DNA from 2 places in the Rugosimonospora acidiphila genome. Region 1 is predicted to be linked to the other one. Evidence: riboswitches for the same ligand, from Rfam matches in the RefSeq annotation. Region 1 holds a riboswitch; the other holds the start of a gene.

The links. Region 1 has a riboswitch for S-adenosylmethionine ahead of thrC (threonine synthase). Riboswitches for the same ligand answer to the same signal wherever they lie in the genome.
Region 2: linked by a shared signal. The riboswitch ahead of ABEA87_RS17260 (aminotransferase class V-fold PLP-dependent enzyme) and the one ahead of thrC (threonine synthase) in region 1 are both predicted to bind S-adenosylmethionine.

Annotation. Positions count from the first base shown of each region.
Region 1 is NZ_BAABJQ010000031.1:66,474-82,145, reverse strand. It holds gene ABEA87_RS35095 (1-phosphofructokinase family hexose kinase) at 1-625, opposite strand, end outside; gene nagA (N-acetylglucosamine-6-phosphate deacetylase) at 622-1,725, opposite strand; gene ABEA87_RS35085 (ROK family protein) at 1,719-2,675, opposite strand; gene ABEA87_RS35080 (SIS domain-containing protein) at 2,672-3,544, opposite strand; gene ABEA87_RS35075 (DeoR/GlpR family DNA-binding transcription regulator) at 3,724-4,509, shown strand; gene ABEA87_RS35070 (DUF3263 domain-containing protein) at 4,659-5,156, shown strand; gene ABEA87_RS35065 (AAA family ATPase) at 5,193-7,436, opposite strand; gene ABEA87_RS35060 (alpha/beta fold hydrolase) at 7,549-10,374, shown strand; gene ABEA87_RS35055 (ABC transporter permease) at 10,374-11,267, shown strand; SAM riboswitch class I at 11,294-11,429, shown strand; gene thrC (threonine synthase) at 11,441-12,724, shown strand; gene ABEA87_RS35045 (winged helix-turn-helix domain-containing protein) at 13,206-13,727, opposite strand; gene ABEA87_RS35040 (MFS transporter) at 13,810-15,138, shown strand; gene paaN (phenylacetic acid degradation protein PaaN) at 15,330-15,672, shown strand, end outside.
Region 2 is NZ_BAABJQ010000009.1:28,806-44,477, forward strand. It holds gene ABEA87_RS17215 (methyltransferase domain-containing protein) at 27-851, opposite strand; gene ABEA87_RS17220 (adenylate/guanylate cyclase domain-containing protein) at 945-2,873, opposite strand; gene ABEA87_RS17225 (helix-turn-helix transcriptional regulator) at 3,182-6,292, shown strand; gene ABEA87_RS17230 (DUF5995 family protein) at 6,460-7,227, shown strand; gene ABEA87_RS17235 (DMT family transporter) at 7,234-8,229, opposite strand; gene ABEA87_RS17240 (toprim domain-containing protein) at 8,599-9,735, opposite strand; gene ABEA87_RS17245 (zinc-dependent alcohol dehydrogenase family protein) at 9,803-10,852, opposite strand; gene ABEA87_RS17250 (TenA family protein) at 11,166-11,840, opposite strand; gene ABEA87_RS17255 (phosphatase PAP2 family protein) at 12,077-12,634, shown strand; gene ABEA87_RS17260 (aminotransferase class V-fold PLP-dependent enzyme) at 12,677-14,128, opposite strand; SAM riboswitch class IV at 14,161-14,278, opposite strand; gene ABEA87_RS17265 (DUF1684 domain-containing protein) at 14,610-15,335, shown strand; gene ABEA87_RS17270 (ABC transporter substrate-binding protein) at 15,402-15,672, shown strand, end outside.

The DNA.
Region 1 (15,672 bases):
CCGCCTCCGCCTCGACCAGTTCCACGGCGCCCGCCTCGAAGGCGCCGACCGCCATTCCGGACATGATGGCCAGCTCGTGGGCGTTCGGCTTGACGATGTCCGGGCCGGCCGCGACCCCCGCGGCCAGCGGCTCGCCGGAGGCGTCGAGTACGACCGGCACCTCTACCGAGCGGGCCAGCTCGATGAGCCTGGCGTAGGCGTCGACCGGCAGGCCGGGCGGCAGGCTTCCGGACAGCACCACGACCCGGCTGATCCGCAGCAGGGCGGCGTAGTGAGCGACGAAGGACTCCCACTCCGGCCCGGACACCTCCGGCCCGGGCTCCCAGAACCCGGTGGTCGACGAGCCGTCCACCACGACGGTGGTGCGCCGGGAGATCCCGGCGATGTCCACGAAGGAGTGCCGGATCTCGCCGAGCAGGGTACGGATCGCCGCGCCGGTGCCGCCCCCGACCAGGCCGGTGGCGAGCACCGGCTCGTTCAGGCCGTGGAGCACCCTCGCCACGTTCACGCCCTTGCCGCCGGGCCGCTCGTGTACGCCCGCGACCCGGTGCACCTCGCCCGGGCGCAGCCGCGGTACCTGATAGGTGACGTCCAGGGCGGCGTTGAGCGTGACGGTGAGGATCACACCCACGCACCGCCGCGCATCACCCGCACCACCTGGAAGTCCTCCGACAGCTCGACCAGATCGGCCCGCAGGCCGGCGCGCAGGGCTCCGACGGTCGCGTCCAGCCCGATCGCGGCGGCCGGCGTGGTGGACGCCATCTGGCACGCGTCCACCATGGACACCCCGGCGCCGATCGCCCGGCGCAGCGCGGCGTCCATGGTCAGCGTGCTGCCGGCGATGGAGTCCTTGCCCGCCAGCCGGGCCACGCCGTCGGCCACGGTGACCGCCAGGCCGCCCAGCTCGTACGTGCCGTCGCTCATGCCGGCCGCGGACATCGCGTCGGTGATCAGGGCTGCCCGCCGCGGCCCGGTCACCCCGGTCGCGAAGGCCAGCGTGCCGTCGTGCAGGTGGGTGCCGTCGGCGATGAACTCGCAGACCACGCTGGGCGCGCCGAGCAGCGCGAAGACCGGGCCGGGTGCCCGGTGGTGCGGCGGGCGCATGCCGTTGAAGACGTGAGTACCGACCGTGGCGCCGGCCGCCACCCCGGCGAGGGTCTGCTCGTACGACGCGTCGGTGTGCCCGAGCGCGGCCACCACCCCGTGCCCGACCAGCAGTCGGATCGCCTCGATCGCGCCGGCGCGCTCGGGAGCGATGGTCACCATCCGGACCGCGCCCGCGCCGGCCCGGATCAGCTCGGTCAGCTCCTCGGTCGAGGGGTCGCGCAGGAAGGTCGGGTTCTGCGCGCCGCAGCGCAACTCGGACAGGTACGGCCCCTCGAAGTGGACGCCGGCCAGCACGCCCTCGTCCACCAGCGGGGCGAACTGCCGGGTGGCGGACAGCATCAGCTCGTACGGGGAGCTGACCAGGCTGGCCAGCATCGTGGTGGTGCCGTGGTGGAGGTGGAAGTCGGCCGCCTTCCGGGCCTCGTCGGCGTCGCCGGTGGTGAAGCTGTGTCCGCCGCCGCCGTGCACGTGGATGTCGACGAAGCCCGGCACGATCCAGTGCCCGTTGTCGGCATCCTGGCCGGGCCCCACCGCGACGATCAGGTCGCCGTCGATCGACACCTCGCCGCCGTCGAGCACGCCCTCCGGCGTGACCACTCGACCCGAAACCTTCACGATTGATCCTCCAACGCAGCCAGCGCCAACAGCCCGGCGCCCAGGCAACCGGCCTCGTCGCCGAGTTCGGCGCGCACCATCGCGGGCATGTACTGGAAGGTGAGCTTGCCGGCCAGCGCCTCGCGCAGCGGCCGGATCAACGCGTCGCCCGCCTCGGCCAGGCCGCCGCCGATGACGATCACCTCCGGGTCGAACAGGGTCAGCCCGGTGCGCAGGCCGTCGGCGAGCACATCGATGGCCTCCGTCCACACCTCGGTCGCGATCGGGTCCCCCTCGGCCAGGCGGCCCACCAGGTCCAGCGCGGTCGCCGGCCGGCCGATCCGGGCCGAGTACGCGCGCCCGATCGCCGCCGCCGAGGCCTCCGCCTCCAGGCAGCCATGCGCGCCGCAGCCGCACCCGTGCCCGCCCGGCCGGACGATGATGTGTCCGATTTCACCGGCCGCCCCGTGCGCCCCGGCGAACGCCTTGCCGTGCACGACGTGTGCGGCGGCGATGCCGGTGCCGATGGGTACCACCAGCACGTGCCCGTACCCGCGTCCGGCGCCCAGCCGGGCCTCGGCCACGCCGCCCGCGCGCACATCATGGCCCAGCACGGCGGGCAGGCCCAGCCGCTCGGAGACCAGTCGGCGCAGCGGGACGTCGCGGAAGTCCACGTTCGCGGCCCAGACCGCCACCCCGGCCGTTTCATCGACGATCCCGGGCACCGCCACCCCGACCGCCCGCACCCGGTACCCGTCGGCCCGGCCCTTCTCGGCGAGCGACTCGGCGACCTCCAGGATGGTGGCGACCACGGCGTCGCCCCCGCGCTGGGCGTTGGTGGCGTACCGCTGGGAGTGCACGGCCACGCCGTCCCGGTCGACCAGCGCGGTCTTCATCGCGGTGCCGCCGACATCGATGGCGACCACGACGTCGTGCGGGCCTCCGGCTCCGGAGGATTGTTCGGGTTGACTCACGGCAGCACCACCGATCGGGTCAGGTGGACCGGCCGGTCCGGGTCCAGGCCCCGGCTCGCGGCCACCGCGACGGCGAAGCGCTGGGCCAGGACGAGTTGGGCGACCGGGTCGCGATTCGACGGCACCAGGGTGGCGCCGGTCGCGCCGATCTGCTCGGCCAGCCCCTCAGGCAGGTCGCCGAATGCCCACACCGCCCGGCCGGGCGCGGCTATCGCTATCGGGCCGTGCCGGTACTCCATGGCCGGGTACGTCTCGGTCCACAGGCGTGCCGCCTCCCGGCACTTGAGGGCGGCCTCGTACCCGAGCCCCACCGTCCAGCCGCTGCCCAAGAAGGTCACCTGCTCGATGTTCGCCGGGTCCAGTGGCAGCGGGGCGGCCAGCGCGTCGTGGGCGTCGGCGATGGCCGGCCCCACGTCCTCGCCCAGGTGGGCCCGCAGCAGGGTCAGCGCGCTGGTCGCGAACCGGGTCTGCACCACCGACCGCTCGTCCGCGAACGGGAGCTCGATCGAGGCGTCCGCGGCGTGCACCGCCGGCGAGGTGGGGTCGCCGACCAGGGCGGTGGTCGGGATGCTCGTGCCGTGCAGCAGCCGGAGGATCTCGGTGGTGGTGCCGGAGCGGGTGATCGCCAGGATCCGGTCGTACTTCCGGCCGGTGGGGAGTTCCGAGGCGGCGAAGGCATCGGTCTCGCCCTGACCGGCCGCCTCGCGGAGGGCCGCGTAGCACATCGCCATAAACCAGGACGTACCACACCCAACGACCGCTATCCGTTCCCCGGGTCGGGGGAGCACCGGAGCGGACGGCGCGGCGAGCGCGACGGCTCTCGTCCAGCACTCGGGCTGGCTGGCGATCTCCTCGTCGACGTGCGTCACTGGAACCCCCGGCTCGTGGTCCTGCTCATTACAAGCGTGTTTCGCGCACCATTGTGCAGGTGGTTCCCCGGACGGCGCCAGAGGCAGCACAAACTTCGCTCACGTGACTCGACGTTCACCCCCTCTTTCAAGCATGATTGTGCACACATTCGTCAGCGAGTGTGCGGAGGGTGCTCACGGTGGATCGATATGCGCGCTGGAACGCGCTGCTCGAACTGCTCACAAACAGTGGCCGGGTGACCGTGGAGGACGCCGCCGAGCGGCTCGGGGTGTCGCAGGCCACCATCCGGCGCGACTTCGACCAGCTCGGCCAGCAGCAGATGATCACCCGTACCCGGGGCGGGGCGGTCGCCAACGGCGTCTCCTACGATCTCCCGCTGCGGTACAAGACCGCCAAGCACTCGGCCGAGAAGCAGCGCATCGGCGCGGCGGCCGCCGCCCTGGTCGCGCCCGGCATGGTGGTGGGGCTCAACGGCGGAACCACCACCACCGAGGTGGCTCGCGCGCTGGCGGTCCGCCCGGAGCTGGCCGGTACCCCCGACGGCGCCCAGTTGACCGTGGTCACCAACGCGTTGAACATCGCCAACGAGCTGCTGGTCCGGTCCCGGATGAAGATCGTGGTGACCGGTGGCGTGGTGCGCCCGCAGTCGTTCGAGCTGATCGGTCCGTTGGCCGGCGGCATCCTGCGCGACGTGACCCTGGACATGGCGCTGCTCGGCGCGGACGCCATCGATGTCACGCTCGGCCCGGCCGCGCACAACGAGGGCGAGGCCGCGATGAACAACCTGATGGTGGCGCGGGCCCGGCAGGTCGTCATCATCGCCGACAGCTCGAAGCTGGGCGAGCGGGCCTTCGCCCGGATCTGCCCGATCGAGCGAGTGGACGTGCTGGTCACGGACGCGGGGGCGAGCGACGACACGGTGGCCTCCTTCGAGGCGGCCAGCATCCGCGTGGTCCGCGTCTGACCGGTGTGCGTCGGACCGGTGTGCGTCGGACCGGTCCGCGTCTGACAGTCCGCGTCTGACCGGTCCGTGTTTGAGCCGCTGGTCGGCTCGTCGGCGCGCGGATGTTTGACAGGTGTCGGTGACCGGCGGGCGTACTACCCTCGTTCGGTATGGACAGGGTGGGCGTCGACGACCACGAGTCGGCCGGTGAGCCCGGCGACGTCGAAGAGTTCGACGGCGACATCACCGACGGCGACATCACTGACGGCGACATCACCGACGATGACGTCACGGATGACGACCGCACGGATGACGACGTCGCGGACGCTGACGACCTCGGTGATGACGAGTCTGACGAGCCCGGAGACCCGGACCAGCTTGCCACGTTCCGCGTGCCGGAGCAGCGTTCGGCCCCGGACGCCGTCGACTCGCTGACCGAGCGGGAGCTGGCGATGCTCGCCTTCGAGCGCCGGTGGTGGAGGCACGCCGGCTCGAAGGAACAGGCGATCCGTGACCAGTTCGGCGTGTCCTCGACGCGCTACTACCAACTGCTCAACGCGCTGCTCGACCGCCCGGCCGCGCTCGCGCACGACCCGGTGCTGGTGAAGCGGCTGCGCCGGCTGCGGGCCACCAGGACCCGCGCGCGCAGTGGCGGCCGGACGAGCTGAGCCAGCGCGCTCGGGCGGCACGGTCGGGGCGCACTGTCAGGTGGCCGCGGGGCCGGGTGCGTGCCGCTGCGCGTAGGACTCCAGCCACGCCACCTGGGACGGCTCCAGCGACGCCCTGACCCGGCCGCGGGCCGTCTCGACGTGCTGCGCGGTGACCGTCGCGGCGTCCAGCGACTCGCGCATGGCGGCGAGCGCCGACTCGCGGATCAGCGCGGCGCAGTCCGCCGCCGAGAAACCGTCCAATGTGGAGCCCAGCGCCGCCAGGTCGACGTCCGCGGCGAGCGGCACGCTGCGCGCCGCGGAGCGCAGTATCTCCGCGCGGGCGTCGCCGTCCGGCGGCGGTACGTACACCAGCCGCTCCAGCCGTCCCGGGCGCAGCAGGGCCGGGTCGACCAGGTCCGGCCGGTTGGTGGCGCCGATCACGACGACGTTGCGCAGCGACTCCACCCCGTCCAGCTCGGTGAGCAGCGCGGCGACCACCCGGTCGGTGGTACCGCCGTCGCTGGCCTGCCCACGCACCGGTGCGAGCGCGTCGACCTCGTCCAGGAACACCAGGCTCGGCGCCGCCTCCCGGGCCCGGCGGAACAGCTCCCGGACCGCGCGCTCGCTCTCGCCGACCCACTTGGACAGCAACTCGGCGCCCTTGACCGAGAGCACGTTGGCCCGGCCGGTGCCGGCGACCGCCTTGACCAGGAAGGTCTTTCCGCATCCGGGCGGACCGTAGAGCAGCACGCCGCGCGGGGGCTGCACGCCCAGCCGGGCGAACGTGTCCGGGTACGTCAGCGGCCAGAGCACCGACTCGGTGAGCACCTCCTTGACGGAGGCCATGTCGCCGACGTCGTCCAGGGTCACCTTGGCCAGCTCCAGGGTGGACTCCGCCATCGAGGTCGGCCGGACCACCTCCAGCGCGCCGGAGAAGTCGGTGGCCGCCACCACCGGCGCCTCGGCGACCTTCTGGCGCAGGGCGGCCCGTACCCCGGCCTCCCGTACCAGCGCGGCGAGGTCGGCCGCGACAAACCCGGGGGTACGCGCGGCGACGTCGTCCAGCTTCACGTCCTCGGCCAGCGGCATCGGCCGGGTCAGCACGGTGAGCTGTTCGCGGCGCATGGCGGCGTCCGGCAGGGGTACCGCCAGCTCGTGATCGAGCAGTCCGGGCGAGCGCAGCGTCGGGTCCACCGCCTCCGGACGGCTGGTGGTGCACACCACGGCGATGCCGTCCCGCAGCGCCTCGCCGAGCAGTTGGCGGAACACGGTGGGCAGCGGCCCGGGCTCGTCCCGCGGGGCGAGTGCCTCGGTGTCGGCGACGATCACCACGCCCGGCGTGGTCGTCGACTCGAACGCCCGGCGCAGCCGGCGGGCCGCGTCGTCGTTGGCCAGCGCGGCGATCTCGGGTGCCCAGAGTACGGTGACCATCGCGCCCACATCGGCGGCGACCGCGCGCACCAGCGCGGACTTGCCGGAGCCGGCCGGGCCGGTGATCAGCACGCCCAGCGAGACGGTGGTACCGAGCCGGGTGAGCACCTCGCGGTGATGGAAGCCCAGGTCCAGCAGCTCGGTCAGCTCCTGGGCCTGGCTGCGCAGGCCGGGCAGGTCCTCGATGGTGGGCGCCGCCGGCGTGGGCTCCACGGTCGGGGTCACCTGGGTCTCGGTGGAGTGGGTCGCCTGGCCGTTCCGCCAACCGACCATGGTGTCCATGGTGACGACTCCGGCGTCGCCGGGCTCGTGACCCGTCACGGTCAGCAGCGCCGTGGTCCACCCGTACCCGACGGTGTTGGCCAGGCTGCGCCGCACGCCCTGGACTAGCGGCCGGGCGCCGCTGGCCGGGAGTACGTCCTGGGGCAGCAGCGAGACGTTGTCGCCCACCGTGATCACCTTGCCCAGCAGGGCGAGGCGGAGCATCTCCGGGGTGACCACCGCGACGATCTCGGGTGGCCCGGTGAGGGTGACCTGGTGCGCGGCCCGTACGTCCGCGGGGGCGACGTTGACCTGGCCGCCGTCCCGCACGCCCAGGTTGCCCAGCAGCAGGTCGTCGGCGTAGAGCACGGCACGGCTGGCTCCGGCCTCGGCGAACGCGACGATCCCGGCCGTCTCGCGCCGCCCGGCCAGCCGGACCGGGTCGCCGGCCCGGAGCCCGAGCGCGGCGATCACCTCGGGGTGCAGGCGAACGATGCCGCGCCGGGCGTCCAGCGCGGCCGGCCGGAGGCTCGCGGTCAGCGTCAGGGAGGCGGCATCGTGCGCCCGTGTCCGGCCCACGCCGCCGGGGCTGCGATTGTCGGTCACGCTTGCGAGCCTATCCGCGCGCCGGCCCGAGTTTCGCCTACCGGTAGTTTGCTGAGCGCGGGCTGAGAGGGTTCGGGACAGTGGGGGCCCCCGACGACGTACCGTTTCGACCATGCCTACAGCGCTGTCCGCGCGCCTGCGCCATGCCCTGCCCCACCCGCGCCTGACCCGGGGCCGGATCGTCGCCGGGGCGGCGGCGCTCGCCGTGCTCGTCGGGGCGGTGACGTGGGCGGCCTGGCCCTCGTCGGCCGGATACCGGGTCACCTCTCAGATGATCAACGTGCTCACCGGCCCCGACGGCAACACCCCGATCAGCCTGGACACCAGCTACTACCAGCCCCGCTCGGCGTCGGCCAGCCACCCGGTCCCGGCGGTGCTGCTGGCGCACGGGTTCGGCGGCACCAAGGACGACGTCGCGTCGCAGGCGGAGGACCTGGCCGACCAGGGATACGCCGTGCTCGCCTGGACCGCCGAGGGGTTCGGCAAGAGCGGCGGTGAGATCCACCTGGACAGCCCGGACTGGGAGGTCAAGGATGCGGAGCGCCTGATCGACTGGCTGGCCACCCGGCCCGAGGTGCGCAAGGACGGCCCCCGCGACCCGCGGGTGGCGGCGGTCGGCGGCTCCTACGGCGGCGGGCTGGCGCTGATGCTCGCGGGGTACGACCGGCGGGTGGACGCCATCGTTCCGCAGATCACCTGGAACAGCCTGGCCAACGCCTTCCTACCGGAGGCGACCGGCGCCGGCGCGTCCTCGGGGGTGTTCAAGAAGGGCTGGGCGGGCATCTTCTTCACCGGCGGCGCGGTACCCGCCGGGGCCGCCGTGCCCGCGTCGCGGGCCGGCGGTGCGGCACCGGGCGGAGGCGCCCCACCGGTTGGGGCGGAGGGCACCGATCTGTCCTGCGGGCGGTTCGCGGCCGACCTCTGCCAGGTGTACCTGTCGATCGCCACCACCGGTCGGGCCACCCCCGACGAGCTGGCGCTGCTGCAGCGGTCCAGCCCGGCCAGCATCCTGAACCAGATTCACGCGCCCACGCTGCTGATCCAGGGGCAGGCGGACTCCCTGTTCCCGCTGTCCGAGGCGGACGCCAACGCGCGCGGCATCGCCGCGAACGGCACCCCGGTGCGGGTCGACTGGTTCACCGGTGGGCACGATGGCGGCTCCGGACCGCAGTCCGATCAGGACCGCTCGAACGAGCTGACGACGCAGTGGCTCAACCACTACCTGAAGGGCGCCGGGCCCACGCCGTCGGACACCTTCACCTACTCCCGGCTGGCCGGCATCGACGCCAACACCAACGGCGTGGTCGCGTTGGGCTACACGGCCGGCGCCTACCCGGGGCTGTCCGGACGCTCGGCGCGGACCGTCGCGGTCGCGGGCCCGCCGCAGCCGGCCGTCAATCCGCCGAACGGGACGCCGGGCGCGGTCTCGACGCTGCCCGGGGTGGGCGGCGGTGGGCTGTCCAGCATCACCGGTTCGGCGGCTCAGGACGTTCCAGGGCAGCACGCCGACTTCTACTCCAAACCGCTACCGTCCACAGTGGATGTCGTGGGCGCGCCGACGGTACAGGTACGGGCGGCCAGTCCCACCGGTGAGGCGGTGCTGTTCGTCAAGCTGTACGACGTCGATCCGCACAGCGGCGCCACCCTGCCGGACGGGCTGGTCGCTCCGGTGCACCTGACCGGCCTGCCGGGCAGCCTGGACGACGCGACGCCGGTGACCGTGACGCTGCCCGCGATAGTGCACCAGTTCCAGGCCGGGCACCTGCTCCGGGTCACCGTGGCCACCTCGGATCAGGGGTACCTGAGCCCGGCGGCGCCGACGGTGTACCAGATCTCGGCGGCCGGCGGCGTGCGGCTGCCGACCGTCCACGGTGTACCGGTGGCCAGCCCCGACCTGATCTGGCGGTGGGTCCTGGGCGGCCTGGCGGCGCTGATCGCGATCGCAGTCGTGGTGGCGGTGGTGGTCGCCCGGCGCCGACACCGCACCGCAGACCACTCGGTACGGGCCGACCTGGCCGACGTGCCGCTCGTGGTCAGCGGTCTGCGCAAGGAGTACGGGGACGGCTTCGTCGCGGTGTCCAAAGTGGACTTCACCGTCCGGCGTGGACAGGTGGTGGGCCTGCTCGGCCCGAACGGTGCCGGGAAGACCACGTCGCTCCGGGTGCTCATGGGCCTGACCAAGCCGACCGCGGGCGACATCTACGTCTTCGGCCACCGGCTGGTGCCCGGCGCGCCGGTGCTGTCCCGGCTCGGTGCGCTGGTCGAGGGGCCGGGCTTCCTGCCGCACCTGTCCGGCCTGGACAACCTGCGACTCTACTGGCGCTCGACGGGGCGGCCGCTGGCCGACGCCCGGATGGACGAGGCGCTGGAGATAGCCGGGCTGGGCGACGCGGTGCACCGCCGGATCAAGACGTACAGCCACGGCATGCGGCAGCGGCTGGCCATCGCGCAGGCCATGCTCGGCCTGCCCGAACTGCTGGTGCTCGACGAACCGACGGATGGGCTGGACCCGCCGCAGATCGCGGAGATGCGCCGGGTGCTGCGCCGGTACGCCACCGACGGGCGCGCCGTACTGGTCTCCAGCCACCTGCTGGCCGAGGTGGAGCAGACCTGTACCCACGTGGTCGTGGTGCACAAGGGCATGGTGGTGGCCGACGGGCCGACCGACGACATCGTCGGGGACTCGCCCTCGGTGCAGTTCGACGTGTCCGACCCGACCGCGGCCACCGAGGTGCTCAACCGCAACGGCGCGCGCAGCGTCTCCGGCGAGGGCGAACGCACCCTGGTGGCGGACCTGAACGGGGCGAACCGGGCCGAGGTGGTGGCCGAACTGGTACGGGCCGGCGTGGGCGTGGACCGGGTGGTACCGCGTCGCCGGTTGGAGGACGCGTTCCTGTCGCTGGTCGGCGGGGACACCAAGGCGAGCGGAGAGCGCTGATGTCCATGGAGTCGACCCTTGCCCCGGCGCCCACCGTGGACGGCGCGGCCGGCGGGTACCGTCCGACCGCCACGCTCAGCTTCCGCACCGAGCTGCGGCGCCAGGCCAGCCGCCGGCGCACCCAGCTGAGCCTGGGCTTCATGGTGCTGCTCCCGCTGGTCATCCTGCTGGCGTTCGAGTTCGGCGGGACCGGTGACGGCGGCGGTGGGGATCGCGGCCAGTTCGCCGCGCTGGCCGACATCGGCCGGTCCAGCGGGCTCAACTTCGCCCTGTTCACCCTGCTGGTGTCCGCGTCCTTCCTGCTCGTCGTGGTGGTGGCGCTGTTCTGCGGTGACACCGTGGCCAGCGAGGCGAACTGGGGCTCGCTGCGGTACCTGCTGGCCGTCCCGGTACCCCGGGGTCGCCTGCTGGGCAGCAAGCTGCTCGTCGCGCTGTTCTACAGCCTGGTGTCGCTGCTCCTGCTGACCGGGGTGGCGCTGCTGGCCGGAACCCTGCGCTACGGCTGGCATCCGTTGCGCACCACCGTCGCCGGGGACGTGGCACCCGGCTCGGCCGTGCTGCGCCTGCTGGGCATCGTCGCGTACCTGGCGGTCACCCTGCTGATCGTGGCCGGCCTGGCGTTCCTGCTGTCGGTGTCGACCGACGCGCCGCTCGGCGCGGTCGGCGGCGCCGTGCTGCTGCAGATCCTCTCCGGCATCCTCGACCAGATCACCGCGCTGGGCTCGATACGAGTGATCTTGCCCACTCACTACGGCGACGCCTGGCTCGGCCTGATCTCCAACCCGATCCAGACGGAGGACATGGTCAAGGGCGCCATCGCGGCCCTGGTCTACGCGGCGGGCTTCTTCGGCCTGGCCTGGTGGCACTTCTTGCGTAAGGACGTAGTGAGCTAAGCTGTCAGCGGAACTTACAACTGAATACCTCATCCAGAGGGGCAGAGGGAACGGCCCGTTGAAGCCCCGGCAACCACCGCGTTTCACCTCGATGTTGAGGCCACCGGCGTGCAGGTGCCAATTCCGTCCAGGGTTGTGAGACTCACCCTGGGAAGATGAGAGGAAGGCCTCCCATGACGTCGACGATCGACGCAAACGTCGGAACCGACACCGTTCCCACCGCCGCCAGGAACCTGGTCTGCCGTGGCTGTGGCGCGACCTACCCGCTCGCCGCCCAGCACGCCTGTTACGAGTGTTTCGGCCCCCTTGAGGTCAGTTACGACGCCGAGGCGCTGGCCCGGGTCACCCGCGAGCAGATCGAGGCGGGCCCGCAGAACCTCTGGCGCTACGCTCCGCTGCTGCCGGTCGGGCAGGACCCGGCCACCCGGGTGAGCCTCAACCCGGGCTGCACGCCGCTGGTGCGCGGCGACGCGCTCGCCGCCGAACTGGGCATCACCGGACCGCTGTGGGTCAAGGACGATTCGGCGAATCCGACCCACTCGTTCAAGGACCGGGTCGTATCGGTCGCGCTGACCGCCGCGAAGGGTTTCGGCTTCACCCGGTTCGCCTGCGCGTCGACCGGAAACCTGGCGAACTCGGTCGCCGCGCACGCCGCCCAGGCCGGCATCCCGTCCGTGGTCTTCATCCCGTCCGACCTCGAACAGGGCAAGGTGCTGAGCACCGCCGTGTACGGCGGCGACGTGGTGGCCATCGAGGGCTCGTACGACGACGTGAACCGGCTCTGCTCGGAGCTGACCGAGACCGACGAGTTCGAGGACACCGCCTTCGTCAACGTCAACGTCCGGCCGTTCTACGCGGAGGGCTCCAAGACTCTCGGCTACGAGATCGCCGAGCAGCTGGGCTGGCGGCTGCCGGCGCAGGTGGTCATCCCGATGGCCTCGGGCGAGCTGCTGACCAAGGTCGACAAGGCGTTCAGCGAGCTGGTCGCGATCGGGCTGGTCCCGAACACCCCGTGGAAGATCTTCGGTGCCCAGTCGGCCGGCTGCAACCCGATCGCCGTCGCGCTGCACCAGGACACCGACGTGATCACTCCGGTGCGCCCGACCGGGATCGCCAAGTCGCTCAACATCGGCGACCCGGCGGCCGGCCTGTACGCGCTCGAGGCGGTGCGGCGCACCGGCGGCTGGATGGACTACGCCGACGACGACGAGATCCGTGCCGCCATCCGGCAATTGGCCCGCACCACCGGCGTGTTCGCCGAGACCGCGGGCGGGGTGACCACCGCCGTGCTGGGCAAGCTGGTGGCGGCCGGCAAGCTGGACCCGACGGCCGAGACCGTGGTGCTCAACACCGGCGAGGGGCTCAAGACTTTGGATGCCGTCGCCGAACTGGTCGGCCCCACCTACCGGGTCAAGCCGTCACTGAAGGCCGCCCGTGAGGCTGGTCTTCTCGGTTGATTTTTTAGCGGCGAGAATCACCCAGCGTAGTGATTCCTGAAGTACTCACGCCGGTTCATCTCGCGTGTCAACTCTGAGGCTGGCGAACAGGTAGCTCAGGGTAATCAGGGATGTGCTTTGCGTCCATTTTCAGGGGTCGTCGGGGCTTGACGGCGTTGTCTGAGGCGCGCAGGATGCTGCGTGCGGGAGGACGCATCGCCGCTTGGCCCCGGGGAAACCCGGGAGGTCAGCGACCCGGCGCAGAAGCGCTGTGCGAGCGTCCTCTCGACCAATTTCCGGGCCGTTTCGGCTGGTCATCCGGCCGGAACCGGTTGAGGACGGGCGGCCCGGCGCCGGGGACGGCCATCGGCCGCCGACGCCGGGCCTCACGAATCTCGGCGCCGAACCCGCGGGGCGGGCGGCCACCGGTCGCCGGTCGGCCGCCAGGAGCGACCGCCGGGCGACGGAGCGCTACCCCTGTCCGCACTCATTCACGGTGACCTCATTCACGTGAGCGGTCCGGGTAGACCGCCACGAAGATCGAGTAAGGCTCGCCCTCCGAGGCGCGCGGGCGGGACGCGAAGTCGTCGAGCAGCTCGGCCACCCGGTCGCGCAGCTCCTGCAGCTGTGATTTGTCCAACCGCAGCCCCAGCCGGCTCACCCGGGGCTCGGCCGGGTCGGCCAGCCTGACCTCGTCCAGGAATGCCTCGATCATGGCCTGACCGCTGCCCTCGACGCCGGCGCCGTACACATCCAGCGTCCAGGACTTGCCGGTCGCCAGGTACGGCACCTCGCGCGCGCCCCGGGTGCCCCGGCGCTCCTGCTGAGCGGCGAGAAAACCGGTGGCCACCAGGGTGCGGACGTGGTGCAGTGTGGTCGCGGGGTTCAGGCCCAGCCGGGCCGCGATCTCCTTGTTCGTCAGCGCCCGGTCCAGGCACAGACGCAGGATGCGCAGCCGTAAGGCGGAGGCGAGCGCGCGCGCCTCCTGCTCCGTCGCCGGCCGGCGGGTCTTGTCGAATGACATGGCCCGTTCAGCCTATGGCAGAAGTCGCGGATCACCGAGATAACTGGTTGACTTTTCCCAATCACTAGCGCACGCTGCCCTCATGGCCAGCGGCGACCAGCACTTCTCCGCGCCCGCGGACCCGCCGGTGGTCGGTGGGCGCCTCGGGCTGCTGGTCGCGCACGACTTCCGCCAGCTCTTCGTCGCGGACACCATCAGCCAGCTCGGCGCACAGGTCAGCCTGCTGGCGCTGCCGCTGGTCGCCGTCCTCGCGTTGCACGCCAGCACCTTTGAGGTCGGCGCGCTCAGTGCCTGCGAGACGGCCGCCTTCCTGCTGGTCGGGCTGCCGGCCGGGGCCTGGGTGGATCGGATGCGGCGCCGGCACGTGCTGATCGCGGGCGACCTGGGCCGGGCCGTCCTGCTCGGCAGCATCCCGGTGGCCTGGTGGCTGCACTGGCTGACCGTGTACCAGATGTTCGTGGTCGCGCTGCTCGCCGGCGTGTGCACGGTGTTCTTCGACGTGGCGTACCAGAGCTTCCTGCCGCACCTGGTCGGCCGGGACAACCTGGTCGAGGGCAACGCCAAGCTGGAGTCGGTCCGGGCGGTCAACCAGATCGGCGGCCCCACCGCGGCCGGCCTGATCATCAGTTGGCTCACCGCGCCGTTCGCGATCGCCGTCAACGCGGCCAGCTACCTCGGCTCAGCGCTGTTCGTGACCCGGATTCGGCGGCGCGAGCCGCGGCCCGAGCGCGCCCCGGACGCGCACCTCGGCCGGGAGATCATGGAGGGCCTGCGGTTCGTGCTGGGCAACCGCATGCTGCGCTCCATCGCCGCGTGTACCGGCTCCTCCAACCTGTTCGGTTCGATCGCGACCGCCCTGCAGGTGGTCCTGCTGGCCGGGATCCTGCGCCTGCCGCCCTGGCAGATCGGCCTGGTCTCCTCGGTGTCGGCGGTCGGCGGCCTGGTCGCGGCGTTCACCGCCACCAGGGTCGCCCGCCGGCTCGGCCAGGGCCCCACGATCTGGATCTCGATCGGTGCCACCTCGCCGTTCGCCCTGCTGATGCCGCTGGCCCAGCGCGGCGTGCTGTTGTGGCTGGCCGCGGTCGGTGGCGGCGTCTGGTCGTTCGGTGCCGTGGTCTACAACGTCACCCAGGTCAGCTTCCGCCAGGGCCTGTGCCCGGAGCGGCTGCTCGGCCGGATGAACGCCACCATGCGCTTCCTGGTCTGGGGCACCATGCCGTTGGGTGCGCTGCTCGGCGGGACGTTGGGCGCGGTCCTGGGGGTGCGGCCGGCGATGTGGATAGGCGCCATCGGCGGCATGTTCTGCTTCCTGCCGGTGCTCGCCTCCCCGCTGCGCGGGATGCGGGAGCTGCCCTCGTGGGGGCCGAGCCCGGGATCGGACCTGCTACCCGCCGGGGCGCAGGCCGGATAGACGCCTGATCGCCGGGAGGACTCCGTTGGCTGCGTTGTTCCCTCCCCGGTGATCAGGAGCGGGGGTGGGGCGGTGCCATGAGCGCCGCCCCACCTGACCATGCCCGCCCCGGCCCGGGGGGCGGCCCGAGGTCGGCACCGGAGCAGAATCGGCCCTGTCGGACCGGCGGTGGCCTCCGGCATCATTGGCCCATGACTGCCACCGTCGCCAGCCACGAGCTGTACGCGAAGCACTCCGAAACGCTCCAGCGCGCGCTGACCGCGATCGCCGAGCGCGGTTACTGGTCCGCCTTCCCCGAGTCGCCGAGCCCGAGGGTGTACGGCGAACAGGCGGCGGCCACCGGGGCCGCCGACTTCCGGTCCTACCTGGGCGCGGATTTCCCGCTCGACCAGCCGGCCGATTCCGTCGTGGCCACCGAGTCCTCACCGTTCGGGATCGCACTCGATGTGCGGTATCCGCACGCTGCGCCCGACGCTCTGGTCGCCGCCGCCACGGCCGCGCTGCCCGCCTGGCGGGCCGCCGGCCCGCAGGTGC
Region 2 (15,672 bases), on a different contig from region 1:
AGTCAGTTCAGGCGCGGGTGAGCCGGTCAGTTCGGACGGGTCCCGACCACTACCCAGATGGTCAGCGCCGCGAGGAATTCCCCACGCGCGGCGGCCGCCTCGACGGCGGTGAACCATTCATCGTGAATATCGTCGGGAATTATTCCGATCCTACCCGCCAATTGCGGGTCGAACATCGGCAGTACCGAAATGGACGCACCGGGGGTGGCGAAATAACACGTCACCGGCATCGCCTCGATGTCCACCGCACCCGCGCGGGTCAAACGGCGCCGCAGCGTGCGCCCGATGCCGGGCTGCTCGCGCATCACCCGACCGTACAGGTGCGCCTTGAACAACGTCACCAGGTGGTCCGGAAGCCCGTCGACGGTCATCGACTCCCAGTCGGTGTCGACGAGGCAGACCCGGCCGCCCGGCCTGGTCACCCGGACCAGTTCGGCGACCGCGCGATCGGGGTCCGGGACGTGCTGTAGGACCCTTTCGCAGCGTACGCCGTCGAAGTGGGAGTCGGGGAAGTCGAGCGCGGAGATGTCGCCCTCGATGTAGCTGACCTTACTGCCGTCGTGCCGGTCGACCGCCGCCGTCAGGGTCGCCGCGGACAGATCCAACGCGACCACCTCGCCCGGTTCGACCTCGCCGGCCAACTGGCGGGCGACCTCGCCGGCGCCGCATCCGGCATCCAGCAGCCGCTGTCCGGGCGCCGGGCGCAATGCCTCCCGCGCCACCTGACGGACGCGTTGAATTTCCGGCACCACCGCCATCGCCTCCAGAGCCGCCAGCAATAACGCCACGAACTCCGGTGGTCTTTTATCGATGTCGGAAAATGGAGTGAGAGCGGCGGGGTCCGACGTCATCAAACCATTGTGGCGGCACATTCTGACTTCTCCTCGGGAATTGTGAGCGCCGGTCGCTCATCCGACACGCGGGGGAACATCGACCACCGTCGGCTATCCGGAGCGGGGCGGTGGGCGGGCCGCCTCGCACACCCGCCGGCCCGAGCCGCCGCGGTTGGCCGGTGCCGCGGTGGCGCCGCGGTTGGCCGGTGCCACCGTGCCGCGGCGGTTGGCCGGTCGTCCGCCGGCGCGGCGGGCGGGACGGGTCGCGGCCCGTGCCGCCCGGCCGTTCGCGGCGCTCGGGCGCGCGGGCCGGGTGGCGTCGGACATGGCCCGCCAGGCGGCCTCGCGGTACGGGGTGCCGTCGCGGTGCAGCACGTGGGACAGGCGCAGCACGGCCAGCCAGTGCCGGACCCGCCGCCCGGCCAGGGTGGAACACCGGGCGCGCGGGTGCGCGTCGAACCACTCGGCCGCGCGACGGTGGTACTCGGCCCGCGCCCGACGGGTCAGCCGGGCGTACGCGACCGCGCGCACGGCCGGGTCCACGAAGGCGTACCGGGGCCCGGACTCCCCCGCCGACTCGACCAGCAGGCCGGCGCCGCGCAGCCGGGCGAGGACTCCGCGCAGCTGATCGTCGTCCAGGCCGAGCAGGGACGCGAGCGCACCGGCCGGCACCACGGCACCGAGCACCGCGGCGGCGAGCACCGCCCGGCGGTCGCCGCGGCGCAGCCAGTCGAGCCGGGCAGAGACGGCGGCCCGGACCGGCTCGGGTACCGGCAGGCAGCCGGCGCCCCCCACCGGCAGGCCTCGCTCGGCCACCACGCGGACGTAGGACTCGGCGTACATCGGGTTGCCCGGTACCACCGGCAGCAGCCGGCGGGCGAGGGCGATCGGCAGGCCCGCCCGGCGCAGCAGGTGGCGCAGCAGCCGGCCGGTGTCCGCGTCGTCGAGGGCGCGCAGGACGATCCGGCACTCGGGGACGAGCCCGTCCGGTTCGGCGCGGTCACCCGCGTCACCCCTGGACGCGTCGGTCAGGGAGGTCAGGACCACCGCCAGCGGTGAGCTGCGCGCCACCGCGGTGGCGCGCAGCTCACGCAGGAACCGGACGACGGCCGCGCCGGCCCGGTGCCGGTCCTCGACCACGAGCACGGTGGGCCGGTGCGTCGCGGCCAGCCGGGAACCCTGCCGGACCAGGTCGAGCAGGGCCCGATCCGGGCCCCCGCCGGGCAGGCAGCGGGCGACGAGCCAGTCGACCCCGTCGGCCGCGCCGATGCCCGGGTACCGGGACAGCTCCCGCACCAGGCGGGACCGGCCGGAACCGGCGGCACCGGTGACCGACACCAGCTGCGGTACCCCCTGGTGGACGGCGCGGGCGACGGCGCGCGCGGCGACGGCCAGTTCGGCGGCGCGCCCGATCAGCGGCGTCTCGTCGTCCGGCGCGGTCTCGACCGGTCCGGACAGCGGTCGCCAGACCTCCAGCGGTTCGGTCCGGCCCGCCACGGCGACGGCGTCCAGCCGCTCGTACCGCACCAGCGCCCGGGTCTGCCGCTCGGTGCCGGCGGTGACCACCACCGTGTCCGGTGCCGCGAAGGCCTGCAGCCGGGCCGCCATGTTGACGACGTTCCCGCTGACCAGGCACTGGCCGCCGGCGGCGGTCGTGGCGAGGTCCACCAACGCTTCACCGGTGGCGATGCCGACCCGCACCCGGATCGGCCGCCCGTCCGGCAGCGTCAGGCGCCCGACCACCTCGGGCAGCCGCAGCCCGGCCCGGACCGCGCGGTACGCGTCGTACCCGTCGGAGACCGGCATGCCGAAGACCGCCATGACGGCGTCCCCGACGTACTTCTCCACGACGCCGCCCCACCGCCGCACCACCTCGGACACGGTGGCGAAGTAGCTGATCTGCACCGCCCGGACATCCTCCGGGTCGATCCCGCCGGCCATCCGGGTGAAGCCCACCATGTCGACGAACAGCACACTGACGATCCGCCGTTCCTCCACGTTGGTCGAGATGAGCGGGGGTACCGGCGGTTCCTCAGCCACGGCACAATGTCGACATGTTGTACCTGCTGTTGACAAAGAGCGGACACGGACCCCGGCGGTCAGGCGTGACCGGCGGTGGCCGGCCATCGCGAGACCGCTAGTCCAGGGTCGGCGCCACGCACTCCCAGCTGCGGGAAGATTCATGATCGCCTCCTGCCCCGGACGGTGGTTTCGGGCCTGTCTGAGCGGATGGGTAACACGCTCCCAGCCGCGGGTCCGCCGGGCATCGGTACAACTACGTATGTCGGGAACTCGCACTGTTTATGTCAGAGAACGCATTGACATCACCAGCCGAACATGCAATGGCCATGACCGCCGATCCGACTGACGTGCCGCTGGTCGGTCGCGGGCGGGATCTGAAGATCCTGCGCGACGCCCTGCGGGAGGTCGAACAGCGTGACGCCGCGGCCGTGTTCATGGTCGGCGACAGCGGGGTCGGCAAGACCCGGCTGCTGGAGGCCGCCACCGCTGCGCTGCGCGAGGCCGGCGCCGTGGTGCTCTCCGGCGCCTGCCTGGACATCGGTGACGCGTCGCCGCTGCACCCGCTGCGCCAGGCGCTGCGCCGCTACGCCTCCGCCGGAGTGGCCGAGGCCGCGAGCCAGGCGCGCGGCGCGGGCGCGTCCGGCGGCGCCGAGGCCGCGGCGGCCGCCACTGCGGCGGCCACGGTGGCGGTGCGCGACCTGATGGAGGTGCTGGACGGCGAGGCGTTCAGCCCGGACGGCGCCGGTGCCCTGCTGGAGCGGGTGTCGCGCGGGCTGGCGGCGGTGGCCGGGGATCGGGTGCTCGTGCTGATCGTCGACGACCTGCAGTGGGCCGACCGCAGCACCCGGCAGCTGCTGCTGTACCTGCTGGCCGGGCTCGGCGGCGTGCGGCTGCTGGTGCTCGGCGCCCTGCGGGCCGAGACCATGCAGGGCACCGGCCCGCTGCGCCAGATGCTGTCCGAGCTGCGCCGGCTGCGGTCCGTGCGGGTACTGGAGCTGGGCCCGCTGGACCGGTCCGAGACCGAGCGGCTGGCCGCGGCCGTCGCGGGCCGGCCGCTGGACCCGGCCTCGCTGGAGCTGATCTGGGTGCGCAGCGGCGGCAACCCGTTCTTCGTGGAGGAGCTGGCGCGCGGCGCGCGTGACGGCCGGGTCGAGCTGTCCGAGACCCTGCGCGAGATAGTCCTGTCCCGGGTCGGCGCGCTGCCCGAGCCGGCGCGCACCGTCATCACCGCGGTGGCCGCCGCCGTCGAGCCGGTCGAGCACGCGCTGCTGGCGGCGGTCGTCAGGCTCGACGAGGAGCGGCTGATCGAGGCCGTACGCACCGCCGTGGACAAGCGGATCCTGGTGGCCGGCGAGGACGGCTACCGGTTCCACCACCGGCTCATCCGGGACGTGCTGGTGCCCCGGCTGCTGCCGGGCGAACGGGTCGGCTGGCACCGCAGGTACGCCGAGGCGCTGTCCGAGCTGCCCGGCGGGCAGATGCGCAACGCCCGGCTGGCCCACCACTGGCGGATGGCCGGGGAGCGGGCGCGGGCGCTGAGCGCGGCGGTGGCGGCGGCCGAGGAGGCCGAACGGTTGCACGGCTTCGCCGAGGCGTTCGAGCACTGGAGCGCGGCGCTGGAGCTGGCCGACGAGCTGAGCCCCGAGGCGCGGGCCGACGTCAAGGTGACCATGCTGTGGCAGCGGGCGGCCGAGGCGGCGCACAAGTGCGGGGAGCACGAGCAGGCACTGCACCTGCTGCGCCGGCCCGATGCGTACGGCGCCCACCCGGCCTCCTGCCGGCTGCACATCCGGCTGGCCCGCTACCTGGCCGCGCTCGGCCGGCTCACCGAGGCCGAGGTGGAGTACGAGCGCGCCCTGGCCGACGGCACCCGCACGGCGCAGGACACCGCCATCGCCGCCGCGCACAGCGCGGAGCTGCTGCTGCAACTCGGCCGGTACGCGGAGGCCGGGCGCCGGGCCGCCAGGGCGCTGGAGGCGGCGCGGGGCGTCGAGGACTCCGCCTCCTCGCTGGTACTCGCCGGCGCCGTGCTGGGCTTCAGCCAGGCGTACCTCGACGATCCCGCGACCGGACTGGCCACGGTGCGCGAGGCGCTGGCGACCGCCGAGCGCCTCGGCGGCCCGGTCGATGTCGCCCGCGCATACCTGCACCTGGCCGAGCTGCTGACCGGGCCGCTCAACGAGCTGCGCGAGGGTGTGTCGGTGGCCAGGCGCGGCGCCGACCGCGTCGAGCACCTCGGCCTGGGCCGCACGTACGGCACCCGACTGCTGTCCGTGGAGGCCAACGGGCTGTTCCGGCTGGGCGAGTGGTCCGCGGCGGAGGACGTGCTCACCGCGGCGCTGCGGCACCGGCCCGCTGGCGCGGACGCCGTCGAACTGCTGCTGGCCCGCTGCCGCATCCGGGTCGGTCGCGGCGACCTGGACGCCGCCGAGCGCGACCTCGAGGCGACCGACACGCTGCTGGCCGCCGGCGGCGGGGCCCGGCACGTGCTGCCGCTGCTCACGCTGCGCGCCGGCCTGACCATGTGGCGTGGCCGCCCCGATCTGGCCCGCGAGGCGGTGCAGCGCGGGCTCGACCTGGCCGAGAGCCGCTCCGACGACGTGTGGTTGCAGGCACCGCTGGTCTGGCACGGGCTGCGCGCCGAGGCCGAGGCGCGCAGCAGCGGCGTCGACGAACCCGACGAGAACGCGATCCGCCGCCTGCGTCACATGGCCGAGCGGATCAGCAGCGACAGCGCCACGGCCGCCAAGCCGGTACGGGAAGCGGTCATCGGCTACCGGGAACTGTGCTCCGCCGAGATCAACCGGGTCGAGGGGCGGTCCGACCCGGCCGCGTGGGAGCGCGCCGCCGCGGTCTGGGAACGCAACAACCACCCGTACCCCGCCGCGTACGCGAGGCTGCGCCAGGCCGAGGCGCTGTTCGGGCAGCGTACCCGCAACGCCGAGGCCACCCGGGTGCTGCAGAGCGCGTACCACACCGCCGTGCACCTGGGCGCCGGCCCGTTCATCGAGGAGATCAGGGGGCTGGCGCAGCGCGCCCGGACCACCCTCAACGAGCCGGCCACGGTCGGCGGCAACGGCACGGTGGGCGGCAACGGCACGGTGGGCGGCAACGGCACGGTCGGCGGCAACGGCTCGGTCGGCGGCAACGGCACGGCCGGGGGCGCGGCGCCCGGCACCGCCGAGCGTCCACCGAACGGGCGGGCGGCGCCGGTCGGTACCCGCCAGCGGGCCGACGAACTGGCCGTGCTGACCGATCGCGAACGGCAGGTGCTCGCCCGGGTCGCCGAGGGCGACACCAACCGGAAGATCGCGGAGTCCCTGTACATCAGCCCGCGCACCGTGGGCGTGCACATCTCCCACATCCTCGACAAGCTCGGCATCCGCAGCAGGGTCCAGGCCACGGCCATCTACCAGCGCAATCAGCGCGCCGGGTGAGGGTGCGCGACGGGCCGGACGGGGCCCGGCCGGTCGGGTAGCCGACCGACCCGCTACGGGTTGCCGACATCGATCGATATTGGGATGCCGAGATCGGCCCGGCGCTGAGATCCTGCACCGTGAGCCGTCTGGGGGGATCGCGCCGGAAACGAAGGGGAGGGATTTTCATGACCGAGCGGGCATGGGAAATGGTGCAGGGAGAGATCGCCGAGGTCGCGTCCCGTACCCCACACGAGGTCGCCGAGGTCGTCGCCCAACTGAGCGACCTGCAGATCCTGCTGGACAAGGCGACCCCGGACGACGACGAGAACCCGGTGGCTGCCTTCAACCACCTGTACTGGACGATCACCAGCACGATCCTCGACCACCTCAACCAGGGTGCGTTCCGCGATCCCGAGTTCCTGACCGTGCTGGACGTGGAGTTCGCCAAGCGCTACTTCAACGCGATCCGCCTGTGGGGCCGGTCGGCGGCCCAGACGCCGGAGGCGTGGAAGGTGCTGTTCCGGCAGATCGACAACAAGGGCATCCGGTCGTTGCCCGCCGCGATCGCCGGGGTCAACGCGCACGTGAACTACGACCTGCCGTTCGCCGTGGTGCGGACCTGGGAACTGCTGGGCACCGACTACTCCTCGGAGCCGCAGCACCAGGACTACCTGCACGTCAACGAGATCTTCTACGAGAAGATCCCGCAGCTGCGACGCGGGTACCTGAGCACCTGGCAGCTGGTCATCGACCGGCTCAACGGCCCGCTCGACGACTGGTACGAGGACCGGGCGGTCGAGATCGCGCGGGACATCGCCTGGATGGACGCGAAGCGGCTGTGGGCGATGCGCGGGAGCCCGGAGCGGATCGGCCGGGCGGGCACCTCGCTCGATCACCACACGGCCCTGATCGGCTGGGCGCTGCTCTCCCCGCTGTGCGCGATGCTCCAGTAGGCCGGCTCAGCCGCTGGCGCCGGCCGGGGGCTCCGGCTGGCGCCGGCGGAACGCGATCACCACGACGACGGAGACGATGGTCAGCGCCACGCCGATGAACGTGCCCGGGCCCGGGTGGGCACCCTCCTCCGGGGCGAACTCGTCCAGGATCACCGCCACGACCAACTGCCCGACGATGGTCGCCAGGGCGAGCAGGAGCACCCCGATGTAGCGCACCACCGTAATGGTGATCGCGACGAAGGCCACCCCGAGCGGGCCACCCAGGTAGGCCGGCCACGGCGTGGGCGATCCGGAGGGCAACCCCCGCAGCGCGATGTCGATGCCGAACACGGGCAGCAGCACGACGGTGCCGACCAGGAAGTTGATCGTGGTGGCGGACATAGTGCTGCCGCTCGCCACCCGTACGCGTCCGTTCAGCGCCTGGTGGAACGGCGTACCGATGCCGGCGAGCGCGGGCAGGACGATCAGGCCTATCGACCGCAGACCGTGCAGCTCACCGCTGACGGACGCGATCACCGCCACGATCGCGAGGGCGGCACCGACCAGCCGTACCCCGGTGATCGACCGGCGGCCGGCCGGCCCGATGCCGAGCCGGTCGACCAGCAGGCTGGACACCGACTGCCCGGCGACCGCCGCGATGGTGAACACCGCCACGCCCAGCGCGGCGACCGCCTCGCCCTGGCTGAGAATCGTGTACGCGCCGGCGATGCCGCCGAGGTAATACCACGCCGGCAGCCGGTGCGTGCGCACCTCCCGGACGATCGCCCGCGCCCTCCGGCGGATCGCCACCCCGATCATGATCAGAGCGCTGAACACCAGGCTGCTGCCGAAGCTGATGAAGCTCACCGCCACGCCGTCGTGCACCCGGTGGCCGAAGTCCCCGTTGATCCTGGACTGGACGGCCAGCACCGCGCCCGCGAGCGCGGAGAGCACGCAGCCGGAGAGGTAGTGATGCGGCTCTACCGGATGCGGGGAACGGTCGGGTACCTTGGGCCGGCTCATCGCCCTCATCATCACCCGGCGCCCCCGTCGGAGGCTGGCGAATCACGCCCCGCGGGTACCGGAGGGGGACTACCGGACCGGCGGGCGGCGGGCGCGGCGGCTCGGGCATACTTCCGCTGCGACGAGGCACGCCGCCGGCACCACGACGACGGCAGGAGCGAACGTGACCGGCTGGCTCAGTACGGTGATCGCCGGCGTCGCGCTGGTCGTCTCCCTCGCCACCGCGCTGGATACCTACCTGCGCCAGCGGCGCGCGTCGCCACCGTGACCGCATACTTCCACTGGAACCGGGAACTGTCCAGGGTCGACCTCGGCGGCCAGGCCATCGGGGTGGGCCATGTGACCGACGCCGATCGGCCGGTGCCCGAGTCACCCCTCGGTCGGGTACACCGCCTCGAACATCGTCAGCGGGTTGACGCCCAGTCCGGCGGTCACCTCCGCGAACAGCCGCGCGGCGTGCAGCGGCTCCTGCTCGGCCACCTCGGCGAGCAGCGGCGCCAGGGCGCGCGCCGCGTCCAGCCGCAGCGCCGCCGACTCGGATGCCGGATCCCTGCCCAACCGGGCCAGTTCGGCCAGCCGCTCGCGCAGCCGGGCCAGGTGCGGGGCGAGGCGGTGTCGCAGGACCACGTCGACCAGGGGCACCCGTACCCGGCCAAACAGCGCCAGGGCGTCGGCCGGGCCGGCGGCCACCAGGGCGGCCGGGTCCGATCCGGGCGGGAACACCATCGCCTCGACCGGCCCCGGCCAGTCGCGCAGCAGGCGGTAGGCGCGGTCGGTGGCGATCGCGCCCGCCGGGTCGGGATCGAACGCGCAGATCAGCGGGGTGCCCGGCTCCACCGCCGAGGCCAGCAGCGCGACCTGTGCGGCGGTCAGCGCGGTGCCGCACGGCGCCACGGCACAGTAGTGCCACGCGGCGAGGTCGCGCGCCGACGAAGATCGGGCCAGCGAGGATCGGGCGCGGGCCACCGCCACCACGTCGGCCGGCCCCTCCACCAGCATCACCGCCGCCGGTCGGGTCCCGCCGTCGAACTGCTCGGCCAGGCCGTACAGCAGCTCGCTCTTGCGGTAGATGGCGGTGGTCACGGTGTTGCGGTACTTGGGGATGCCGGGCCGGCCGGACAGGTCGCGGCCGATGAAGGCCACCACGTTGCCGTCCCCGTCGCGGATCGGGAACACCACCCGGTCGCGGAACGCGTCGATGAGCCGGCCGTCGCGGGCGGTGGTGATCAGCCCGGCCGCGGCCAGCTCGGCGTTCGTGAAGCCCGTGGCGCGCAGCCGCTCGCGCAGGTCGGTCCAGCCCGGCGGGGCGTACCCGATGGTCCACGGCAGCGCCTGCGCGCAGGCCGCGGGAATGCCCCGGCTCTCCAGGTACGCCGTCGCCCTCGGCTGCCCGATCAGCCGGTGGCGGTAGAAGTCGTGGGCGGCCCGGTGCGCGGCCAGCAGCCGCTGCCGGCCGACCCGCTCCTCGCCGCCGGCACCCGCCGGCCACGCCCGCACACCGTCCATGGTGCCACCGCCGGGCGGTGGCCGCGGGCGTGCCCGATCGGATCGGGCACGCCCGCGACGCGCGGGTTCAGGGGCGCACGAGCGACTTGATGGCCCGCCGGGAGTCCATCGCCTCGTACGCCTCGACCACCTCGTCCAGCGGCAGCTCGAGGTCGAAGACGCGGCCCGGGTCGATGGTGCCGTCGAGCACCTCGCCGAGCAACTCCGGCAGGTAGGTGCGGACCGGGGCCACGCCGCCCGCGATGTTGACGTTGCTGCCGAACAGCTGGCCGATCGGCAGCTCCGCGCCGCCGACCGGCGCGCCGACGTAGCCGACGAACCCGCCGGGGCGGGTGGCGTCGATGGCCTGCTGCATCGCCTCCTTGGTGCCGACGCACTCGAGCACGGCGTCCGCGCCGGTGCCGCCGAGCAGCTCGGTGAGCCGGGCCACGCCCTCGGCGCCGCGCTCGGCGATGATGTCGGTCGCGCCGAATTCCAGGGCCAGCTTCTGGCGGGCAACGTGCCGGGAGAACACGACGACGCGCTGCGCGCCGAGCCGCTTCGACGCGAGGACCGCACACAGCCCGACCGCCCCGTCGCCGACCACCGCGACCGTGCTGCCCGGGCCGACGTGCGCGGCCACGGCCGCGTGGTGGCCGGTGCCCATCACGTCCGAGAGGGTCAGCAGGCTCGGCACCATCGCCGGGTCGGGCATCTCCGGGGTGGCCACCAGCGTGCCGTCCGCGACGGCCACCCGTACGAACTCGCCCTGTCCGCCGTCGACGAGCAGGCCGTCGCGGTCCGGTGCGCCCCAGGCTCCGCCGTTGCGGCAGGAGGTGGTGATGCCGTTGCGGCAGTCGACACAGGTGCCGTCGCTGAGCACGAACGGGGCGATGACGAAGTCGCCGGGGCGCACGGTGGTCACCTCGGCGCCGGTCTCCTCCACCACGCCCACGAACTCGTGCCCCATCCGCCGCGGCGCGGACAGCCGCCGCACGCCGCGGTACGGCCACAGGTCCGAACCGCAGACACACGCGGCCACGACCCGGACCACCGCGTCGGTCGGCCGCTGGATCCGGGGGTCGTCGACGTTCTCGAGCCGCACGTCGCGGGGGTTGTGGATGACGGTCGCGCGCATGAGCTCTCCCCTTGTGGAAGTCGGTTGTTCGGTTTCAGCCTACGTGCGACCCGACTCGCGTTCGCCAACCGGGCGCGGCGGGGCGAGCGCGCTCACCCCGGTCGCGGCAGAAGGCTGCTCGCCCGGTCGCCTACCCGGTCGTCGGGGCGAGCAGCCCCTCGAAGGCGATCTCGAAGAACGGGTCGAAGGCCTCGGCCGACCGCTGGGCGCGGGCGCTGATCAGCTCGGTGCGTGAGCCGCGCCCATTCCCACCGGCGCGGCGGTGAACACCGACGGTTACCCCTCCACCCGTTACGGCCTTGTCATCAACGCGTCACGGTGCCGGCCGTTCCAACCGGTACGCGGCGTCCCAGAACGCCCACTCGTACCGTGCCGAGGCCACGAAATGTGCGCGGGCACGCTGTTCGGCCTCCGCCGACAGCTGGGCACCGACCCGGTCGACCAGCGCGACGACCTCCCGGATCGCCTCGGCGAAGGGGCCCGCGGCGTAGGAGTCGACCCACTCCCGGTACAGCGGCTGGGTTATCACGCGGTCGGCCAGGTCGGTGCCGAGGCGCCCGTAGATGACATAGCAGGGCAGGACGGCGGCCAGCCCGTCGAGGAACGTTCCGCCGCGCGCCACCGCCAGCAGATGGTCGAGGTACGCCCGGGTGGTCGGCAGGGGTCCGGCGACGGCGACCGGGTCCACCGCGACGGTCGGTAGCGTCGTGGCGCGCAGGGCCAGCTCCACCTCGATGGTATTCGCGGCGTGCCGGGCGAGCATGGCGACGTCGGCGGAGGTCGGCGCCTTCGCCCCGACGAGCATCAGCGCCCGGGCATACTCGCGCAGGTAGTGGGCGTCCTGCGCGAGATAGTGGCCGAACCGCTCCGGCCCCAGCGTGCCGTCGACCAGCCCGGTGATGAACGGGTGAGCGGTGATTTGCGCGTAGATCGCCGAACAGTCGCTCCACAGCCGCGTGCTCAACGGTGTCTGGTTCGGCCCGGTCACCCGACAGAACCTACGCGACCGCCCGAACGGGTCACCACCGGATGTGGTCGTCCCCATAGGGGCGCCCGCGAGCAGGGTAAACTGTGTGGCGTGAACAGCAGGGCGTCGGTCGGTGGAGTGCTCCACCGCGACGAATTGGCCACCCTCAGCCCGTTGTGAACGGTGGCCTTCGGACTGAGCCTCCCATCCGGACGCGAAGGCCCGCGGCTGTCGGCTCGATCCGGGTAGCTCGGGTCGTGACGGAAGTCCTGTCGCCCGTCCCGCTCGTGGCCGCCATGGAGCTGTTGTTGGGGTGGCTCGGCGGGAGCACCCATGCGGCCGGACTGCTCTTCGGCGGGGTCACCATCCTGATCACCATCGCTCCGCCGTATGCCTTCGTACTTCACGGCGTTCGCCGCGGCCGATTCACCGACCGCCACCTCGGTGACCGGCGCCAGCGCCTGATCCCCCTTCTGATGGCCATGGCCGCGACGGGAATCGGCATTTTCATTCTCGTGCGGCTCGGCGCGCCGAGGCTGGTCCTTGCCGGCGCCGGGACCGTTGGGCTGGGGCTGCTGGTGGGTGCCGCCATCAATCACTTCTGGAAGATGTCGGGTCACACGGCCGCCGCGGCCGCGGTACTCGTCATCTGCGCCGAAGTCGGCCACGGCTGGTCGCTGCTCGCGGTCCCCGTGATCGCCCTGATCGGATGGTCACGGGTGCGGCTCGGAGATCACACCGTCGCCCAGGTGGTGGTCGGCGCCGCCGTGGGCGCCCTGATCGCGGCCGTGGCCATGCCGATACTGGCGGGTTGACGATTCCGGCCGGCCGGTGGATCGGCCGGCCGAGCGGGTGCGTCAGCCGGCCAGGTCGCTCAGCCCGGCGAGCAGCCGGTCGATGTGCTCGGGCGTGGTGCCCAGCCCGATGCTGGCCCGCACCGCGCTGCCGCCCAGCGGCCTGCCCAGCCGGGCCGACGCCTCGGCCAGCAGCCGCCGCCCCAGCGGGTGCGCGCAGAACAGCCCGTCGCGCACCCCTATCCCGTACCGGTCGGCCAGGTGCTCGGACACCTCCGACGCCGGTACGCCCGCCACGGCGAAGCTGACGATCCCGACCCGCTCGTGGTCGGCGGAGAAGGTACGCAGCTCGGCGACGTGCGGCAGGGCCTCGATGCCGGAACGCAGCCGGTGCAGCAGCGCCTGCTCCCGCGCGTCGATGGCGCCCCGGTCGGCGGCCGCTATCCGCTCGCAGGCGGTGCCCAGCGCGACGGCGCCGAGCAGGTTGGGCGAGCCGGCCTCGTGCCGCGCCGGGCCGGCGTGCCAGCGCACGTCGTGGGTCGCGTCGCCGACGTACTCGGTCGCTCCCCCACCGGCCAGGTACGGCTCGGCCGCGTCCAGCCAGTCGGCCCGGCCGGCGAGCACGCCCACGCCGAACGGCGCGTACAGCTTGTGCCCGGACAACGCCACATAGTCCACTGTGGACTCGCTGAGCGACACCGGCCGGTGCACGGCCAGTTGAGCGGCGTCCACGACGATCCGCGCCCCGTACCGGTGCGCCACCTCGGCCAGCCGCTCGATCGGCCACACCTCGCCCGTCACGTTCGAGGCGCCGGTCACCGCGACCAGGACCGGGGTGTCTCGCTCGAGCACGGCCAGCGCGGAGGCGAGCGCCCGGATGGCGTCGTCGGGCGATTCGGGCACCGGCAACCGGACGGACCGGGGCCAGGGCAACAGGTTGGCGTGGTGCTCGCCGGCCCAGCCGACCACCATGGTCTGCTCGGGCAGCGCGCGGGCCAGCAGGTTCAGGGCGTCGGTGGTGTTGCGGGTGAAGATGACGTGGTCGTCGGGCCGGGCACCGAGGAAGTCCGCGATGGTCTCGCGGGCCCGCTCGTAGGCGAAGGTGCAGCGGCGGGACGCGGCCCCGGCGCCCCGGTGCACGCTGGCGTGCCAGGGCAGCAGTTCGTTGACCGCGTCGGCGACCGCGACCAGGCAGGGGGCGGTGGCGGCGTAGTCGAGGTTGGTGTAGTCGACGGTGCGGCCGTCGGGCAGCGTCACCGGCAGCCGGTCGCCCAGCACGGCGAGACCGGGCAGGGCGGCGGCCTCCTGCGGCGATTCGGGCTCACCCAGCGATCGGGCCTGACGCGGCGATCCGGCCTCGGGCGGCGATCCGGGCTCGGGCGTTGCCGGGGCCGGGATGGCGGCGCCGGGCGACACGGTGGTGGGCGGCAGAACCACCGGCGACACCACCCGCGACCCGGCGGTGGGTGGCGCGAGGGCGGGCGACGCGACGGAATCGGACAGGGTCACCGACATGAGAGTCCTCCTGCGTGCAGGACCCCGGGGAGGGTCCGCGCTTGCCGTGCGGCGGTCGCCGCCGGCCTGGTCCTCACCCGGGGCACCCCACCGCGAACAACGAGGGTTGCCGGCCAGCAAGCCGGGGCTTGAACGCTGGCACTCATGACCTGTCAGCAAGGCTAGCGCCGCCGGTCGAGGGCCGGCGGTCGGGGGGTGCGAGCGGCGGCCGCGCTGACTCGTTGATCACACCGAGCCGGCGGCAAACGTTACCGTTACGCCCGTGAATATCCGATAAGTCAGGCGAAACCTCCGGCGGAACGGCCGCGGCCAGGCCGGCCCGAGCCGGACGCCGCGGGGAGAAAGCCGACCGTCGCTGTAGGGTATTGGGCGATCACCTACGCGGTCGTTACATCACGGACGGTGGTCGGCAAGCCGGGCACACCGCCCGGACAGGACTTCCGGGCCTCAGGCCCGGCACAGACGAAGTGAGAGTTCGAGCATGCCCGCACTCGCCGCGGCCCGCACGATCGAGGCTGCTCGTGCCGGTTGGGACGCCTGGCGGGCCTCCCGGCTGGCCGCGGTCGTCCAGCCCACCGGCAATCTCGCGCTGATCGAGACCCGGTGGTTCGAGGCCGACACGAGCCAGTCGCCCCAGGAGGCGCTGGTGGGTGCCGCCCCGAGCGTGACCGCCACCACGCTGTCCCGCCTGAACATCGACACCGGCGAGCCGGAGCGCGGCATCCGCCTGTGGGACGCGAACTCTCCGGCCATCCAGCACTTCGTCACCATTGACGCCTTCGGCTTCAACCCGGACTGGGTGATCGAGGCCGGCTACGCCACACTGCCCGGGGCGCATTCGGTGCCCTTCGAGCACCTCAAGGACAACGGCGGCACTCGCGACCTCGCGGTACCCGGCGAGATCAGCTTCTCGCTCGACGGCACCGACTACGTCCTGCACGCGTTCGACGACGAGGGCACCCTGCTGCTCGTCTTCGGCGACCCGACCAACGGCCGCGAGACCTACGGCGCCGGCCGGTTCCTGGTGGTACCGCACGAACCCGGTAACGACCGGGTGGTTCTCGACTTCAACCGGGCCTTCGTCCCGCCCTGTGGGTTCTCCCCCCATTACAACTGTCCATTGCCGCCGCGGCAGAACCGCTTCGGCATGCCGGTCGAGGCCGGCGAGAAGCAGGCAGTCTTCCGCGACGGCTACCACCCGTACTGACCCCACTGACGCAAGTCAGAAGCCCACCCCTCATCCGGCCGCTCGGGTCGGCAACAGGAGAACCCCGTGAACAAGAAGGCGGTGGCGCTGTTCGGCGCCGCCATGGCAACCGTGCTCGCGCTCGCCGCGTGCGGCACCAACGCGAACGGCGGCTCGTCGACCGGCGGGACCGACACGAACGCGACCATCAACGTCGGCTCGCTCTACGAGCCGCAGAACCTGGACGACACCGCCGGCGGCGGTCAGGGAGTCACCGAGGCCCTCAACGGCAACGTGTACGAGAGCCTGTTCAAGCTCAACGACGACGGTTCGGTGTCCAACCTGCTCGCGACGGGCT